Pseudosulfitobacter pseudonitzschiae: one gene and its partner. The protein of the gene in region 1 interacts with the protein of each later gene in a pairwise test. Links are inferred from orthologs where the notes say so. Each region holds a gene or a part of one and is shown on either strand. Other genes may lie near its edges.

What was found.
Region 2: the proteins of gyrA (region 1) and gyrB interact in binary tests that used the Escherichia coli proteins (3 or more experiments, as listed by UniProt). The link is inferred for Pseudosulfitobacter pseudonitzschiae from one-to-one orthologs.

What each region holds. Positions count from the first base shown.
Region 1 is NZ_CP022415.1:1,623,217-1,631,642, forward strand. The notes cover bases 1,648-4,940. They hold gyrA (DNA gyrase subunit A), read left to right. Parts: upstream 1,648-2,007; coding sequence 2,008-4,740; downstream 4,741-4,940. Other genes in these bases: SULPSESMR1_RS07910 (usg protein), read right to left, coding at 1,648-1,779; SULPSESMR1_RS07920 (DUF6614 family protein), read left to right, coding at 4,917-4,940. Also shown: zwf (glucose-6-phosphate dehydrogenase), read right to left, coding at 1-387; SULPSESMR1_RS07905 (radical SAM protein), read left to right, coding at 541-1,500; more of SULPSESMR1_RS07910, read right to left, coding at 1,510-1,647; more of SULPSESMR1_RS07920, read left to right, coding at 4,941-5,267; SULPSESMR1_RS07925 (carboxypeptidase M32), read right to left, coding at 5,280-6,755; ctaA (heme A synthase), read right to left, coding at 6,761-7,912; SULPSESMR1_RS07935 (RNA methyltransferase), read right to left, coding at 7,972-8,426. UniProt on the Escherichia coli protein: A type II topoisomerase that negatively supercoils closed circular double-stranded (ds) DNA in an ATP-dependent manner to maintain chromosomes in an underwound state.
Region 2 is NZ_CP022415.1:3,235,201-3,243,430, reverse strand. Bases 4,093-7,189 are described here. They hold gyrB (DNA topoisomerase (ATP-hydrolyzing) subunit B), read left to right. Parts: upstream 4,093-4,480; coding sequence 4,481-6,898; downstream 6,899-7,189. Other genes in these bases: SULPSESMR1_RS15950 (LysE family translocator), read left to right, coding at 4,093-4,402. Outside these bases: chromosomal replication initiator protein DnaA, read left to right, coding at 1-1,331; dnaN (DNA polymerase III subunit beta), read left to right, coding at 1,511-2,629; DNA replication/repair protein RecF, read left to right, coding at 2,733-3,785; more of SULPSESMR1_RS15950, read left to right, coding at 3,782-4,092; SULPSESMR1_RS15940 (DUF2853 family protein), read left to right, coding at 7,201-7,542; SULPSESMR1_RS15935 (EVE domain-containing protein), read right to left, coding at 7,612-8,031; SULPSESMR1_RS15930 (YciI family protein), read right to left, coding at 8,031-8,230. UniProt on the Escherichia coli protein: DNA gyrase negatively supercoils closed circular double-stranded DNA in an ATP-dependent manner to maintain chromosomes in an underwound state.

The DNA of each region.
Region 1 (8,426 bases):
CAGATCGCCAAACAGACTGGGCGCAACCGAGAAATAATAGGCCCGCACCACGTCGCGCCCATCCATCAGCTTGACCATCTCGGGCCAGCCGTCATCGCCCATTGCGTCAACCGTCACATATTCCAGCCGCGCCTGAAACGCTTCAAGCGTGCCGTCGTCACAGGATTTGCCACCGCCAAATTCCCGAATCGCATCGGCAACAAAGCTGCGGTATTCGTCCGCAGACATCTCGGCACGCGCGGCACCGATCACCCGCGCATCCTCGGGCATTTGCCCTGCACAGAACCGCCGGAACAGGCCCGGCAGGATCTTGCGACGGGCCAGATCACCTGTGCCCCCGAAAATGACCAGATCAAAAGTATCGACCGGAATGACGCGCGAAACCATGCTGTAAGCCCTTGTTTCTCTCTGTGTTAGCGCAAACATGACGCAATTTGCGCCCAATCACAATAGTGTCAGGGCAAGTGCTGCGGCTGTTCTTGTCTTTGCGGGTACCCTACCACAAATGAAACACAGGCAAAGACCGGAGGACTCGCCAAGATGAAAGACATCGTAGATGCACAGCAAGGCGGCAATGCGGGTAAATTTCAGAACCCCGCGCGCACGGCCAAGGGCGAAGAGCGTGCAACCGTCGCCCTGTCGCACCCCGAAACGCTGTGGTTCAACACCGGCACCCTGTGCAACATCGAATGTGCGAACTGCTATATCGAAAGCAGCCCCACCAATGACGCGCTGGTCTACATCACTGCCGGTGAAGTGCGCGACTATCTCGACCAATTGTCCGACCGCGCTTGGCCAGTGACAGAAATCGGCTTTACCGGCGGCGAACCGTTCATGAACCCCGCGATGATCGACATCACGCAGGCCGCGCTGGAACGCGGTTACAATGTGCTGATCCTGACCAATGCGATGCGCCCGATGATGCGCAAAAAGATGCAGGACGGGCTGGTACGGCTGAACGCCGATTACCCCGACAAGCTGACTTTGCGGGTTTCGGTCGATCACCACCGCGCCGATCTGCACGATGCAGAACGGGGCAAAGGCAGCTTTGACAAGACGCTAAAGGGCATGGAATGGCTGCGCGACCACGGGTTCCGCATGGCGGTTGCGGGCCGGTCGATTTTCGAAGAAGACGAAGCGACATCGCGCGCAGGTTATGCCGGATTCTTCGCGCATTATGGCTTTAATATCGACGCGTACAACCCTGCGATGACTGTACTTTTCCCTGAAATGGACGAAACAGTCGAAGTGCCCGAAATCACAACTGCGTGCTGGGGTATTCTGAACAAATCCCCCGACGCGGTCATGTGCGCCTCGTCGCGCATGGTGGTCAAACGCAAGGGCGCCGAACGCCCTGCGGTACTGGCCTGCACCCTGTTGCCATATGCCCCCGAATTCGAACTGGGCAGCACGTTACAACAGGCCGAAGTCCCCGTGGCGCTGAACCACCCCCATTGCGCCAAATTCTGCGTTCTGGGCGGGGCCAGCTGCTCGGGCTAGGCCCGCGCGCTAGTGAATGCGGAATTCACCCACCTGATTGCGCCATTCCCCCGGCGCAATCAGCTTTCGGTGGATAAAACGCACAGAATGTAACGGCCCCTCGATTTCGCGCTGCCAGAATTCGACAAATTCGAACAATCGCGGATGGTCGGGCGCTGTGTCGTAATCCTGCCATGTATAGCTGTTCAGCACATGGACATAGTCGGGCATGTGATAGAAAAATTCGGCCGTGGTCAGGCCATAGCCCTTCAACATCATTTCTGTTTCCGAGACCTGCATTTGCGCACCTTTCATGCTGCTTTTCTTTTATCCTGCCACAGTCAGATTACTTTTCAATAAAAACAATGTGTTGGCAATCTACTCGCTGTGCTGCCAACGCTGCGGGACCGGCTGCCATTGCACCTTATATGCTGCATCTGATAGGGTTTCTCACAACATATAGACACTCAGAAAAAGACGGGCAGCCACGTGAACGACACGCCAGAAACACCTGAGAACAATGATGAAATGCCGCCAGAGCGGCCCACCTATTCCGGGCCCACGGTCACCATCGAACACGAGATGCGCACATCCTATCTGGATTATGCCATGTCGGTTATCGTTAGCCGCGCGATCCCCGATCTGCGCGACGGGCTGAAACCGGTACACCGGCGCATCCTGTTTGCGATGCACGAAACCGGCAACACCCACGACAAATCCTATCGCAAATCCGCGCGTCCCGTGGGCGATGTGATGGGCCAGTACCACCCGCATGGCGATTCCGCGATCTATGACGCGCTGGTACGGATGGCGCAGGATTTTTCGATGTCGCTGCCGCTGCTGGACGGTCAGGGCAACTTTGGCTCGATGGACGGCGATAACGCCGCCGCGATGCGCTATACCGAAGTGCGCATGGACAAGCCTGCGGCCTATCTGCTGGCGGATATCGACAAGGATACCGTCGATTATCAGGACAACTATGACGGCAAGCAAAAAGAACCGACGGTTCTGCCTGCGCGTTTCCCCAACATGCTGGTCAACGGCGCGGGCGGCATTGCCGTCGGCATGGCGACCAACATCCCGCCGCACAATCTGGGTGAAGTCGTCGATGCCACACTGGCACTGATCAAAGACCCCGACCTGACGTCGGAACAACTGATCGACTATGTCCCCGGCCCCGACTTTCCCACCGGCGGCACGATGCTGGGCCGGTCCGGCGCACGCAAGGCATACCTTGAGGGGCGCGGCAGCGTCGTGATCCGCGCCAAGACCCGCGTCGAAGAGATCCGCAAAGACCGCTTTGCCATCGTCATCGACGAGATCCCCTATCAGGTGAACAAGGCGACGATGATCGAACGCATCGCCGAGGCCGCTCGCGAAAAGCGGATCGAAGGCATTGCGCATGTTCAGGACGAATCCGACCGCAACGGTGTGCGTGTCGTGGTCGAACTGAAACGCGACGCCACCGCCGAGGTGGTGCTGAACCAGTTGTTCCGCTTTACCCCCATGCAGGTCTATTTCGGCTGCAACATGCTGGCCCTGAACGGGGGTCGCCCCGAGCAGTTGACCCTGCGCCGGTTCCTGACCTGCTTTATCGATTTCCGCGAAGATGTCGTTGCCCGCCGCACCGCGTATCTGCTGCGCAAAGCCCGCGAACGCAGCCATATCCTGTGCGGTCTGGCCGTGGCCGTTACCAACATCGACGAAATCGTGGCCACCATCCGGTCGTCCGCCGATGCCGCCGAAGCGCGTGAAAAGCTGATGACGCGCCGCTGGCCTGCGGCGTCGATCCTTGATTACATCGCGCTGATCGACGATCCGACCCACACCGCCAACGATGATGGCACATATAACCTGTCCGAAACTCAGGCCCGCGCCATTCTGGAACTGCGCCTTCAGCGCCTGACCCAGATCGGCGTCAAGGAAGTGACGGACGAACTGGAAGAGCTGGCAGGCAAGATCAAGGAATACCTTGAAATCCTTGGCAGCCGCGACCGCATCATGGGCATCATCGCGGACGAACTGCGCGAGGTGCGCGAATTGTTCGCCGTGCCGCGCCGCACCGAGATTGTCGACTGGTCCGGTGATATGGACGACGAAGACCTGATCGAGCGCGAAGACATGGTCGTAACGGTCACTTCGGGCGGCTATATCAAACGCACGCCGCTGGCCGATTTCCGCAGCCAGAAACGCGGCGGCAAGGGCGTGTCGGGGATGCAGACCAAGGAAGAGGACGTGATTACCACGCTCTTCGTGGCCAACACCCACACGCAATTGCTGTTCTTCACCACAGACGGCATGTCCTACAAGCTCAAGACATGGCGCCTGCCCCAGGGCAGCCGCACGTCCAAGGGCAAGGCGATCGTCAACATCCTGCCGATCCCTGTCGGCGTTTCGATTGCGGCGATCATGCCCGTCGACCGCGACGAAAAAGAATGGGACGATTTGCAGGTGGTCTTTGCCACATCGGCAGGCACCGTGCGCCGCAACAAACTGTCGGATTTCACCAACGTCATGCGCAACGGCAAGATCGCGATGAAGTTCGAGGGCGAACACGAAGGCACCACGTTGATCAACGCACGAATTGCGTCGAACGACGACGATGTGATGCTGATCACCAACTCGGGCCGCGCGATCCGCTTTCCTGCGACGGACGTACGAGTGTTCAACTCGCGCGCCTCGGTCGGTGTGCGCGGGATCAGACTGGGGGCGAACGACACGGTCGTGTCCATGTCGATCATCCGCCACTTTGATGCCACGTCGGAAGAACGCACCGCCTATCTGAAAATGCGCCGCGCAATGGCCGGTCTTGTTGATGAGGAAACCGACGAGGAAGACGCCCCCGCCGATCCGAATTTCTCGAACGAGCGTTATGTTGAGATGTCAGCAGCAGAAAACCTGATCCTGACCATCACGGCGCAAGGCGCGGGCAAACTAAGCTCGAGCCACGATTACCCTGTGCGCGGGCGTGGCGGCTTGGGCGTGACCGCGATGGACAAAGCCATGCGCGGCGGCCAGATCGTGGCATCGTTCCCTGTCGAAATGGACGACCAGATCATGCTGGCTACGTCCAAGGGCCAGTCGATCCGCGTGCCGGTCGACGGTATCAGCTTCCGGTCACGCAGCGCAGGCGGCGTGCGGGTGTTCAACACCGGCAAAAACGAAGAAGTCGTCAGCGTTGCATGGATCGCCGATCAGGGCGATGCAGCGGACATCATTGATGACGCCTCGGCACCAGACGATGCGCCAGACGCTCAATAAGCATCTGGATTAAGACTTAATAATCGCGGCGGCCTAGTAATAGGGCCGCCGCGGTTTTCGTTTCCGGCGGCTGCGGCAGAACGCGCAGCGCTTTGGTGGCCGGCCTTTGGTGTCTGCTTAACCAGCTGGCAATCGGTTTGGTTCATTCTGTCCGCAAATTGACCAAGGGAACCGGAATGAACCTTTATCACTGCCTGATCGACCTGAAACATGACGCCAAGGCGCTGACCTTTGCCAAGGCACTGGATGACTGGATGGTGCACCTGCAAAACGCCGGTGCGATTCAGGGCTGGCGATTGTTGCGGCGCAAACTGAACCTTGCATCGGGCGGGCACCGCGATTTCATGCTCGAAATCGAAGTCCGTGATTTGCAGCAACTGGATCAGGCCTTTCGCCTGTCCGGCCAGCAAGACGAGGATGTCGCAGCACTGCATCGCGCGGTACATGACCATGTCGCGCTGGCCGATTTCGGCCTGTACCGCCCCTTCCCCGACCCCGAAAGGTCAGAGAGGATGGCATTGATCTAGGACGGCAAGCCCTCAGAGCTTGTAGATGCCTTTGAACTTGGCTGTGAGATAGTCCAGCAAGGGGGCCTCGGTCGGCTCCATGCCGCTGGCCATCGTGATGGTCACGCGCGGCTCGTAAAGGCCGCCGTTCACCTGAACATTGTCGCGCAGCCAGTCGGTGGCGGGTACGGTGTTGCCTTGGGCCAGATGGTCGTCCAGATCGGGTACTGCCGTGCGCAACGCCTGATTCAGACACCCCGCATAAACATTGCCCAGCGAATAGGTGGGAAAATAACCGAACAGCCCCACCGACCAATGCACATCCTGCAACACGCCATTGCTGGCCTTGTCGACCGCATAGCCAAAGTCGGCCTTGAAGCGGTCGTTCCAAGCAGCCTCAAGGTCTGCAACCGCCAGATTGCCCGACATCAGCGCCCGTTCCAGATCAAACCGCAGCATGACATGCAGGTTATACTGCACCTCGTCCGCTTCGGTGCGGATATAGCCATTGTTGACACTGTTGACGCAGCCGTAAAACGCATCCTCGTCCGCGATGCCAAAATCCCCAAAGGCGTCCTTCATCTGGCCGAACAGCCAACCTGTAAAGGCGCGACTGCGCCCGATCTGGTTCTCGTAGATACGGCTTTGGCTTTCGTGCACGCCCATCGATGCACCGCTGCCCAGCGGTGTCAGCAAATAGGCCTGGTCGATGTTCTGTTCATAGGCCGCGTGGCCGACCTCGTGGATGGTCGAATAAAAGCAGTTGAACGGATCTGTGGGCGTGGTGCGTGTGGTAATGCGCACATCGTTGCCGCTGCCCGAGCTAAACGGATGCACCGCCTTGTCCACGCGGCCGCGCTGCATGTCATATCCAAAGGTGCGCGCCAGATGGCGGCTCAGCTTCATTTGCGCGCCTTCGTCATAGGTGCCGCTTAGCGCCACGGGCTTTTCCGCGTCCAGCACAGCGGCGCGCAGATCGGTCAGCGCCGGACGCATGGCCGAAAAGATCGCCTCGATCTCGGCGCCGGTGGTGCCTGGTTCATAGTCTTGCAGCATCGCGTCATAAAGATCGCCGCCTGCGGCCAGTGCCGCGCCCTCCTCACGCTTGAGGGCCACGACCTCTTCCAGCACCGGAGCGAAGGCAGCAAAATCGTTTTCGGCCCGTGCTTCGGCCCATTTGCCCTGCGCCACGGATGTCAGCCGCGCCAGTTTCGTGGCCAATGCAGCGGGTACTTTGGTGGCGCGGGCATGGCTGCGGCGGATGTGGCGCATCTGTGCTTGCCCCACCGCGTCCAGCGCGCTGTCGTCGATACCAGCCAGCCATTCCCCCATTTGCGGAGCAGTGCGGCGTGCGTGCAAAACAGCCTCCATCGCGGCCATTTCCTCACCCCGTTGGTCGGCGGCGCCGCGTGGCATCATGGTTTCCTGATCCCAGCCCAGACGTCCCGCCACTTGGGCCAAAGCCTGTGTGTCACGGTCGAATGCCATCAGCGCGTCATAGAGGGTCATGTAAATCAGCCTTCACGGATTGAGGATTGGATAGGGTAAGCAGTGAGGAATCGCGCCCGCAGGATCAAGACCCACAGGATCACGGCAAGCCCTTGGTGCAGGATCGCCACTTGCCACGGCGCGCCATACAATACGGTGATGATGCCAAGGGCGATCTGCAACGCAAGGGCTGCAAAAACCGCGTTGAACGCAAACCGTGTGCGCCGGTGCGCGCTGCGCCGACCGCGCAGCCATACAACCACGCCAAACGCAGCCAGAAGATACCCCGCAATGCGGTGGATGAACTGCACCAGCCCGGGGCTTTCAAAGATGTTGCGCCACATGGGTTCGACCGGAAACGCGTTGGGCGGAAACCATTGCCCCCCCATCATCGGCCAATCGGTATAACTGCGGCCCGCGTCAATGCCCGCCACCAGCGCGCCGATCAGGATTTGCAGAAACGCAAAGTGCAGCAGGCCGGTGGACAGACCGAACAGCTTGGCCTCCTTGCTGCGGCGTGCCTGCATCAGATCGCGCTCGGTGCGGCCCAACAGCAATATGTACCACGTCAGGAAACCCAGAATGATAAACGCCAGCCCCAGATGGGTGGCAAGCCGGTAGCTGGCGACGCTGGTTGCTCCTTCGCCTTGGGTCACACCGCTGGCGACCATCCACCAGCCGATCGCGCCTTGGGCACCGCCCAGCAGACCCACCAGCCACAGCCGTTTACCCCACCCCACGGGCACCTGACGGCGCACCGCGAAATAGCCAAAGCCCACCGCCCAAACCAGCCCGATCACACGGCCAAGCTGACGATGGCCCCACTCCCACCAATAGATCGCTTTGAAATCCGACAGGTCCATCCACTGGTTCATGATGCGGAACTGGTCAATCGCCTGATATTTGGCAAATTCCTCTTCCCAATGCGCCTGCGTCAGAGGCGGCATTGCACCGGTAAACGGTTTCCATTCGGTGATCGACAATCCGCTATCGGTCAGCCGTGTCAGCCCGCCGACAGCGATCATAATGAACACCAGCGCGAACAGGATCATCAGCCAGATGCGAATGCCCCGTCGTGCGCCACCACGTCCACGGTCGATCACGCCTTTGGCCGGTGTGTTTTGCGCCGCAACCTCGGGGCTTGCGACCTCTTCGAAAATGCTACGTTTGCCGCTCATTGTCTGGTCCTCGTCTTTGGGCGCAACCTAGGGCCGCGCTGCATGATGGTCCAGAACCTTCATCCCCGCTTTTGCGCCCATCGGACCATCTGCCGCATCACCCCGTGCAACATCTGCACATCGGCGCGGGTCAGGGGCATACGGCTCCACATATTGCGCAGGTTGGTGCGCATGCTGGCGGATTTATGTTCGGGAAAGAAAAAGCCGGCCTCGTCCAGCGCATCTTCGTAATGCACAGCCAGATGTTCAACTTCGACGCCCTGCGCCCAGTCGGTGCCCGCCATCTCGTCACTGCGCGGCACGACCTCGCCGCTGGCGCGCATCCATTCATAGCCCACCAACAACACGCATTGCGCCAGATTAAGCGAGGCAAACCTGGGATTCACCGGCACCGAGATGATCGCATTGGCGCGCGCGATGTCCTCATTCTCCAACCCGGCCCGTTCGGGGCCGAACATCACCGCAACCTTCTGGCCCGTCGCAATGCGCAGCGCGGCGTCGCGCATTGCCTCTT
Region 2 (8,230 bases), 1.6 Mb from region 1 along the record:
TGAGACAACGGCTGCTCAAAACCGTGGGACAGAACAATTTCACAACTTGGATCGAGCCGCTGGAATTCCAGCAACTTGAAGATGGCATTGCCACATTCAACGTGCCGACCAACTTCATGGGCAATTATGTCAGCCAGAACTTTGCAGATCTGATTTTGCACGAACTGCGCCATGAGAATGCCAGCGTAAACCGGCTAAACTTTACCGTCGCTGCCAATATGTCCGAAAAACCACGTTCAACGCCTGCCAAGCCTGCCGCCGCCCCAGCCAAGGTCGCACCTTCCTCGGCGCTGAACACAGCACCACTGGACCGTCGTTTCACCTTTGACAGCTTTGTCGTGGGCAAGCCCAACGAACTGGCCCATGCCGCCGCCAAACGCGTGGCCGAAGGTGGCCCTGTTACGTTCAACCCGCTGTTTCTGTATGGCGGCGTGGGTCTGGGCAAAACACACCTGATGCACGCGATCGCATGGGAACTGCAACAAACACGCCCCGATCTGTCTGTGCTGTACTTGTCCGCCGAACAGTTCATGTACCGGTTTGTTCAGGCGCTGCGTGATCGCAAGATGATGGATTTCAAAGAAATCTTTCGCAATGTCGATGTGTTGATGGTGGATGATGTTCAATTCATCGCTGGCAAGGATTCGACGCAGGAAGAGTTTTTTCACACCTTTAATGCACTGGTAGACCAGAACCGCCAGATCATCATCTCGGCTGACCGCGCCCCCGGCGAAATCAAGGATCTTGAGGATCGCGTCAAATCGCGTCTGCAATGTGGTCTGGTCGTCGACCTGCACCCCACAGACTACGAACTGCGCTTGGGCATCCTGCAAAGCAAGGTCGAACAACAGGGCCGCAACTATCCCGGTCTGACCATAGCCCCCGGCGTGCTGGAATTTCTTGCCCACCGCATTTCGACCAATGTGCGTGTTCTCGAGGGTGCGCTGACCCGTCTGTTCGCCTTTGCCTCGCTTGTGGGCCGCGAAATCGACATGGATCTGACCCAAGACTGTCTGGCCGACGTGCTGCGCGCGTCCGAGCGCAAGATCACCATCGAAGAAATCCAGCGCCGTGTTTCCGAACACTACAACATCCGTCTGTCGGATATGATCGGCCCCAAACGTCTGCGCAGCTATGCGCGGCCGCGTCAGGTGGCCATGTATCTGTCCAAACATATGACCAGCCGGTCATTGCCCGAGATTGGCCGCCGGTTCGGGGGTCGCGACCACACCACCGTCATGCACGGCGTGCGCCGTATCGAAGAGCTGAAAGTGCAGGACGGGCAAATCGCTGAAGATCTTGAACTGCTGCGCCGCGCGCTCGAAGCGTAAACCTGCGTCACCTGTACAACACGGCACCCTTTTCGGGTGCCGTTTGTGTTTGGAACGGATGCAATCCACCTGCCACGCTTGACCCTTCCTGCAATCCAGCCGACAACAAACAAAAAGCTTGAGAATGTGCCGGTATAGGGTAGTTTGCCCGTCCCGGTGGTCCGATTGGAGAGGGACAGATGAAAATCAGTATTGAACGGGCCGCGTTGCTCAAAGCCGTGAGCCAGGCCCAGTCTGTGGTCGAACGCCGCAACACGATCCCGATCCTCGCCAACGTGTTGATCGAGGCCGAAGGATCTGACGTGATGTTCCGCGCCACCGATCTGGATATCGAAGTGGTGGACAAGGCCCCAGCACAGGTCGAACGCGCGGGTGCCACCACCGTGTCCGCCACCACGCTGCATGAAATCGTGCGCAAACTGCCCGATGGTGCGTTGGTCACCCTGACCGCCGACGCCGCCGCCGGTCGTCTGACAGTGGAAGCGGGCCGGTCGAACTTTTCGCTGGCGACGCTGCCCAAGGAAGACTTTCCAGTCATGGCCTCGTCGGAATATGCGTCGAACTTCTCGATCGAGGCGGCCAAGCTGCGCCGCCTTTTCGACAAATCCAAATTCGCCATTTCGACTGAAGAAACCCGGTACTATCTGAACGGTGTCTACATGCACGTGTCCACCGGCGAAGACGGCAAGGTGCTGCGCTGTGTCGCGACAGATGGCCACCGTCTGGCGCGGATCGACACCGATCTGCCCGCAGGGGCCGAAGATATGCCCGGCGTCATTGTTCCACGTAAAACCGTAGGCGAGTTGCGCAAGCTTCTGGATGATGACGAGATGAAGATTGCCGTGTCGGTGTCAGAAACCAAAGTGCGCTTTGCCACGCCGGAAATCACGCTGACGTCGAAGGTGATCGACGGCACATTCCCTGATTACACCCGCGTTATTCCGCAGGGCAACACCCGCAAGCTGGAAGTAGACGCCAGCGACTTTGCCCGCGCTGTAGACCGCGTTGCGACCGTGTCATCAGAACGCTCGCGCGCGGTAAAACTGCAACTGGACGAAGATCGTTTGATCCTGTCGGTGAACGCCCCCGACAGCGGTGCCGCCGAAGAGGAATTGGCGGTGTCGTACAATGACGAGCGGCTGGAAATCGGCTTTAACGCCAAATACCTGCTGGAGATCGCCAGCCAGGTGGACCGCGAAAACGCTGTGTTCATGTTCAACTCGTCAGGCGACCCGACGTTGATGCGTGAAGGCAATGACATGTCGGCTGTCTATGTCGTCATGCCGATGCGCGTTTAAGAGTTTTCTTGCCTCCGGCGGGGATATTTCAGGCCAAAAGAAAGGGACAGTTGTGACGCTGTCCCTTTCTGCATTGACCGTTTCCCATTTCAGGTCGCACCGCATGGCGCGAATTTCGGTGGACCCGCGCCCGGTTGCGATCTTTGGACCCAATGGTGCAGGCAAGACCAACATTCTGGAAGCGGTGTCATTGTTTTCGCCCGGTCGCGGTTTGCGCAGGTCAAGCGCCGAGGATATGACGCGACGGCCGGAGGCGCTGGGTTGGAAGATCTCTGGCGTACTGACATCGCTGCGGCAGGTTCACGAGATTGACATCACATCAGAGGCAGGCGCCGCGCGGCAGGTGCGGATTGACGGCAAGGCGGCAGCTCAGGTGGCGCTGGGGCGGGTAGCACGGGTGCTGTGGCTGATCCCAGCGATGGACCGGCTGTGGATCGAAGGTGCGGAAGGGCGGCGGCGGTTTCTGGACCGGATGACGCTGAGTTTTGAGCCCGGTCATGCGGAGCTGTCGCTGTCCTATGAAAAGGCGATGCGGGAACGCAACCGGCTGCTGAAAGACATGGTGCGCGATCCTGCGTGGTACGGCGCACTTGAGGCACAGATGGCGCAGGCCGGTGCGGCGATCCACGCCAACCGGTTGACGACCTTGTCCGAGCTGCACAGCGCCCAGCAGGACGCGCAGACGGCCTTTCCCACGGCAGATCTGGAGTTGACCCACGCCGATGTCCCCCTGCCCACGACCCAGGCCGATTTGCGCACAGCATTGGCCGAGGGTCGCAAACGCGATCTGGCGGCAGGGCGCACGCTGATCGGGCCGCACCGTGCCGATCTGATCGGTACCTATGCCGCCAAGGACGTGCCTGCCCGAGATTGCTCCACCGGCGAGCAAAAGGCGCTGCTGGTGTCACTGATCCTTGCGAATGCGCGGGCATTGGCACAAAGCTTTGGCGCACCACCGCTGTTGCTGCTGGACGAGGTTGCAGCCCATCTGGACGCGGACCGGCGCGCGGCGCTGTATGACGAAATCGTGGCGCTGGGTGCGCAGGCTTGGATGACAGGCACAGACCGCAATCTGTTTGATGCGCTGGGCGCGCGGGCGCAGTATTTGAATGTGACCGAAGCGGATGGCGCTTCGCATGTAGAGGCAGTGACATGACGCTTCAGTGGTCCGACCTGTTGCTGTATTGCAGCGCGCTGTTGATCCTGTTCCTGACGCCGGGTCCGGTGTGGCTGGCGTTAATGGCACGCGGCCTGTCAGGCGGGTTTAGCGCTGCTTGGCCGCTAGCGCTTGGCGTAGCGATTGGCGATATCGTCTGGCCGTTGGTCGCGATTCTGGGCATCTCTTGGATATTGTCGGTGTTCGACACTTTTATGCTGGTGCTGCGGTGGATTGCCTGCGGCGTGTTCGTCGTCATGGGGGCCATGCTGATCCGCCATGCCGATGCTGCCATCAGCGCTGACAGCCGCCTGACCCGCCCCGGCATGATGGCCGGATTTCTGGCCGGTATCCTTGCGATTCTGGGCAACCCAAAGGCGGTGTTGTTCTACATGGGCGTCTTGCCCGGCTTTTTCGATCTGCGCGCGGTGACGTGGGTCGACGTGCTTTTGATCGTCGGTGCATCGGTTCTGATCCCGCTTGTCGGCAATCTGACGATGGCTGCTTTTGTCGGGCGTGTGCGGACGTTTATCACCACCTCGGGCGCCCTGCGGCGAATCAATATCGGGGCCGGTGCGCTGCTGATTCTGGTGGGGTTGGCCCTGCCCTTTGTCTAGGTCAGAAACTTGTCTCGATTGCGTGACATCCCCCTGCAAAAACAGTATAAAATAACAAAAAATATAGGGTGAAACGGCATGTCCGAAAACGAGCAGGCGCCACAAGAGTATGGCGCGGATTCCATCAAAGTTCTCAAGGGCTTGGATGCTGTCCGCAAACGGCCTGGCATGTATATCGGTGACACTGACGACGGGTCGGGTTTGCACCACATGGTCTACGAGGTCGTGGACAACGGCATTGACGAGGCGCTGGCCGGTCATGCCGACGCAGTGACTGTCACAATCCACGAAGATTCCTCGGTTTCGGTCAGCGACAACGGGCGCGGGATTCCTGTAGGTATTCACGAGGAAGAAGGCGTTTCAGCTGCCGAGGTCATCATGACCCAGCTGCATGCGGGCGGCAAATTCGACAGCAACAGCTACAAGGTATCGGGCGGTTTGCACGGCGTTGGCGTCTCGGTTGTGAACGCGCTCAGCGACTGGCTGGAATTGCGCATCTGGCGCGAGGGCAAAGAGCACATCGCGCGGTTCGAAGGCGGCTACACTGCCAAGCATCTTGAAGTTGTTGGCGACTCCAACGGCAAAACCGGCACCGAAGTGCGCTTTCTCGCCTCGACCACCACATTCTCGAATCTGGAATATTCGTTCGAAACATTGGAAAAGCGCCTGCGCGAGCTGGCGTTCCTGAACTCAGGCGTGCGGATCATTCTGACGGATGAACGCCCCGCAGAACCCCTGCGGTCCGAACTGTTCTACGAGGGCGGCGTCAAGGAGTTCGTCAAATACCTTGACCGGTCGAAATCGTCGATCATGGAAGATCCGATTTTCATCTCGGGAGAGCGTGACGAAATCGGCGTCGAGGTCGCGATGTGGTGGAACGACAGCTATCACGAGAACGTCCTGCCCTTTACCAACAACATCCCCCAGCGGGATGGTGGCACCCATATGGCGGGCTTTCGGGGTGCGCTGACGCGGACAATCAACAATTACGCCCAGTCCAGCGGGATCGCGAAAAAGGAAAAGGTTTCGTTCACAGGCGATGACGCGCGCGAAGGTCTGACCTGTGTGCTGTCTGTCAAAGTGCCCGATCCAAAGTTTTCGTCCCAGACCAAGGACAAGCTGGTCAGTTCCGAAGTGCGGCCTGCTGTCGAGAGTCTGGTGAACGAAAAGCTGGCAGAGTGGTTCGAAGAAAACCCGCTGCAAGCCAAGATTATCGTCGGCAAAATCATCGAAGCCGCTTTGGCCCGCGAGGCCGCCCGCAAAGCGCGTGATCTGACGCGGCGCAAAACAGCGATGGATGTGAACTTTCTGGCGGGTAAGCTCAAGGATTGCTCGGAAAAAGACCCGTCCAAAACCGAAGTCTTTCTTGTCGAGGGTGACAGCGCCGGAGGGTCTGCACAGACGGGCCGTGACCGCCAGACACAGGCGATTTTGCCGCTGAAGGGTAAAATCCTGAACGTGGAACGCGCGCGGTTCGACCGGATGCTGGGCAGTCAGGAGATCGGCAACCTTGTGATGGCGCTTGGCACCGGCATTGGCCGTGACGAGTTCAATATCGACAAGCTGCGCTATCATAAAATTGTCATCATGACCGATGCGGACGTTGACGGCGCACACATCCGCACGCTGTTGCTGACGTTCTTTTACCGGCAGATGCCCGAGTTGATCGAACGCGGTTATCTCTACATCGCGCAACCGCCGCTGTACAAAGTGTCGCGTGGCAAGTCCGAGGTTTACCTCAAGGATCAGACTGCGATGGAAGAATACCTGATCAATCAGGGCATCGACGGCGCCATGCTGCGTCAGGGCAACGGCGAGGAAATCAGCGGCGCCGATCTGGCCCGTGTTGTCGATCACGCCCGCCAGATGCGCCGTGTACTGGAAGCGTTTCCAACGCATTATCCGCGTCACATTCTGGAACAGGCGGCAATTGCCGGTGCGTTTTCCGAAGGTGCGGTCGAGCGTGACCTGCAAGGTGTCGCCGACAGGGTGGCCGAGCGTCTGAACCTGATCGCGCTGGAATACGAAAAAGGCTGGCAGGGGCGCATCACTCAGGACCACGGCGTGCGTCTGGCCCGTATCCTGCGCGGCGTCGAAGAGGTGCGCACGCTGGACGGTCGCATTCTGCGCGGCGGCGAGGCTCGCAAGACCGGCACGTTCACGCAGCACCTGCAAGATGTCTACAACATGCCTGCACAGTTGGTGCGTAAGGACCGCAGCCAGATGATCTATGGGCCGATGGACCTGCTCGACGCCGTTCTGGCCGAGGGCGAAAAGGGTCTGTCGCTGCAACGCTACAAGGGTTTGGGTGAAATGAACCCCGACCAGCTGTGGGAAACCACGCTGGACCCGGATGCGCGGACGCTGTTGCAAGTGCGTGTCGAGGACATGGCCGAGGCTGACGACCTGTTCACCAAGCTGATGGGTGACGTGGTCGAACCGCGCCGCGAGTTCATCCAGCAAAACGCGCTGAACGTAGAAAATCTGGATTTCTGATCAATCAGGGGGCGTGCTGGCGCAGCATGGCACGCGCCCGATTGTCTGTATTCGGTTCGGGTATCGCGGAACTTTTGACACCCTGCGGCATGTGCAGTCCGCCTTGGTGACACGGCGGGGCGCAGTTGTGCCTTATGCACGCCAAACAGTCAGCTTTAACGGTAAGCACACTTGGAATTGGGTCTGTATGCGCGCGCAGAGGGGGAACTTTGTGAAAATTTTTCCTTTTTTGCGGCACGGATAGCCCTTAGACTTTTATCCAAGGCCGGTTTTGCGGCCAATACCAAGGTAGGAGACTGACTATGGGAAAACGTGACGACCTGATCGCGCAGTACGCGGATGATCTGAAGAACAAATGTGGCATGACGCCAGACATGGACCTTTTGACCAAGGTCACTATCGGCTGCGGGCCCGCGATCTATAACGCTGATGCGTCCACTGTGGCAGGCACGCAGCCATCCGAACTGGAGACAGTCAAAGAAAACTTTCTGATTAAAAAGCTGGGCTTGGCCGATGGCCCCCAACTGATGGAAGCGATCAACAGCGTGATCGAAACCTATGGCAAATCCGAGCGTAACAAATACCGCGCGGTGGTTTACTATATGCTAACCAAACACTTTGGGAAAGACAGCGTTTACGGCTGATTTCCCTTTGTCAAAGACGGTTTCAGGCCCGCATTACGCGGGCCTTATTCGTTTGGTCCCGGTCCGGTGTCAGGGATCAATCCCCGCCAAACCGCAAACAATCTGCCATTCCACATCTGTGACCGGCTGCACCGACAGACGCGAATTACGCACCAGAACCATATCGTCCAGACGGCCATCAGCCTTGATCATGTCCAGCGTTACAGGTGTTTTAACGGATTTGACCGCCTTGATGTCCACACATTCCCACCGGTCATCGTCGGTGCTGCTGTCAGGGTGCGCCACGGCGATCACCTCGACCACGCCAACCACGGCTTTTTCCTTTAGAGAATGATAAAAAAAACCCCGATCGCCCAGTTTCATTTCGCGCATGAAATTGCGTGCCTGATAGTTGCGCACGCCGTCCCATTCCTCGCCCGCGTCGGCCTTGGCCAGTTGGTCATCCCAGCCCCAGGTGGACGGTTCCGATTTAAACAGCCAATATGCCATCAGCCAATAACCTTTTTCCATTCGATCAGTTTGACGTCGGCAAACAAACCGGCCAGCGCATAGGGGTCGTTGTCGGCCCACAATTGCGCGTCTGCCATGCTGTCCACCGACAAGATCACCAGCGATCCAGCCATCTGACCACTGCCATCCAGCAACGGGCCAGCCTGAGCCACAACGCCAGTTTTTTCAATATAAGCCA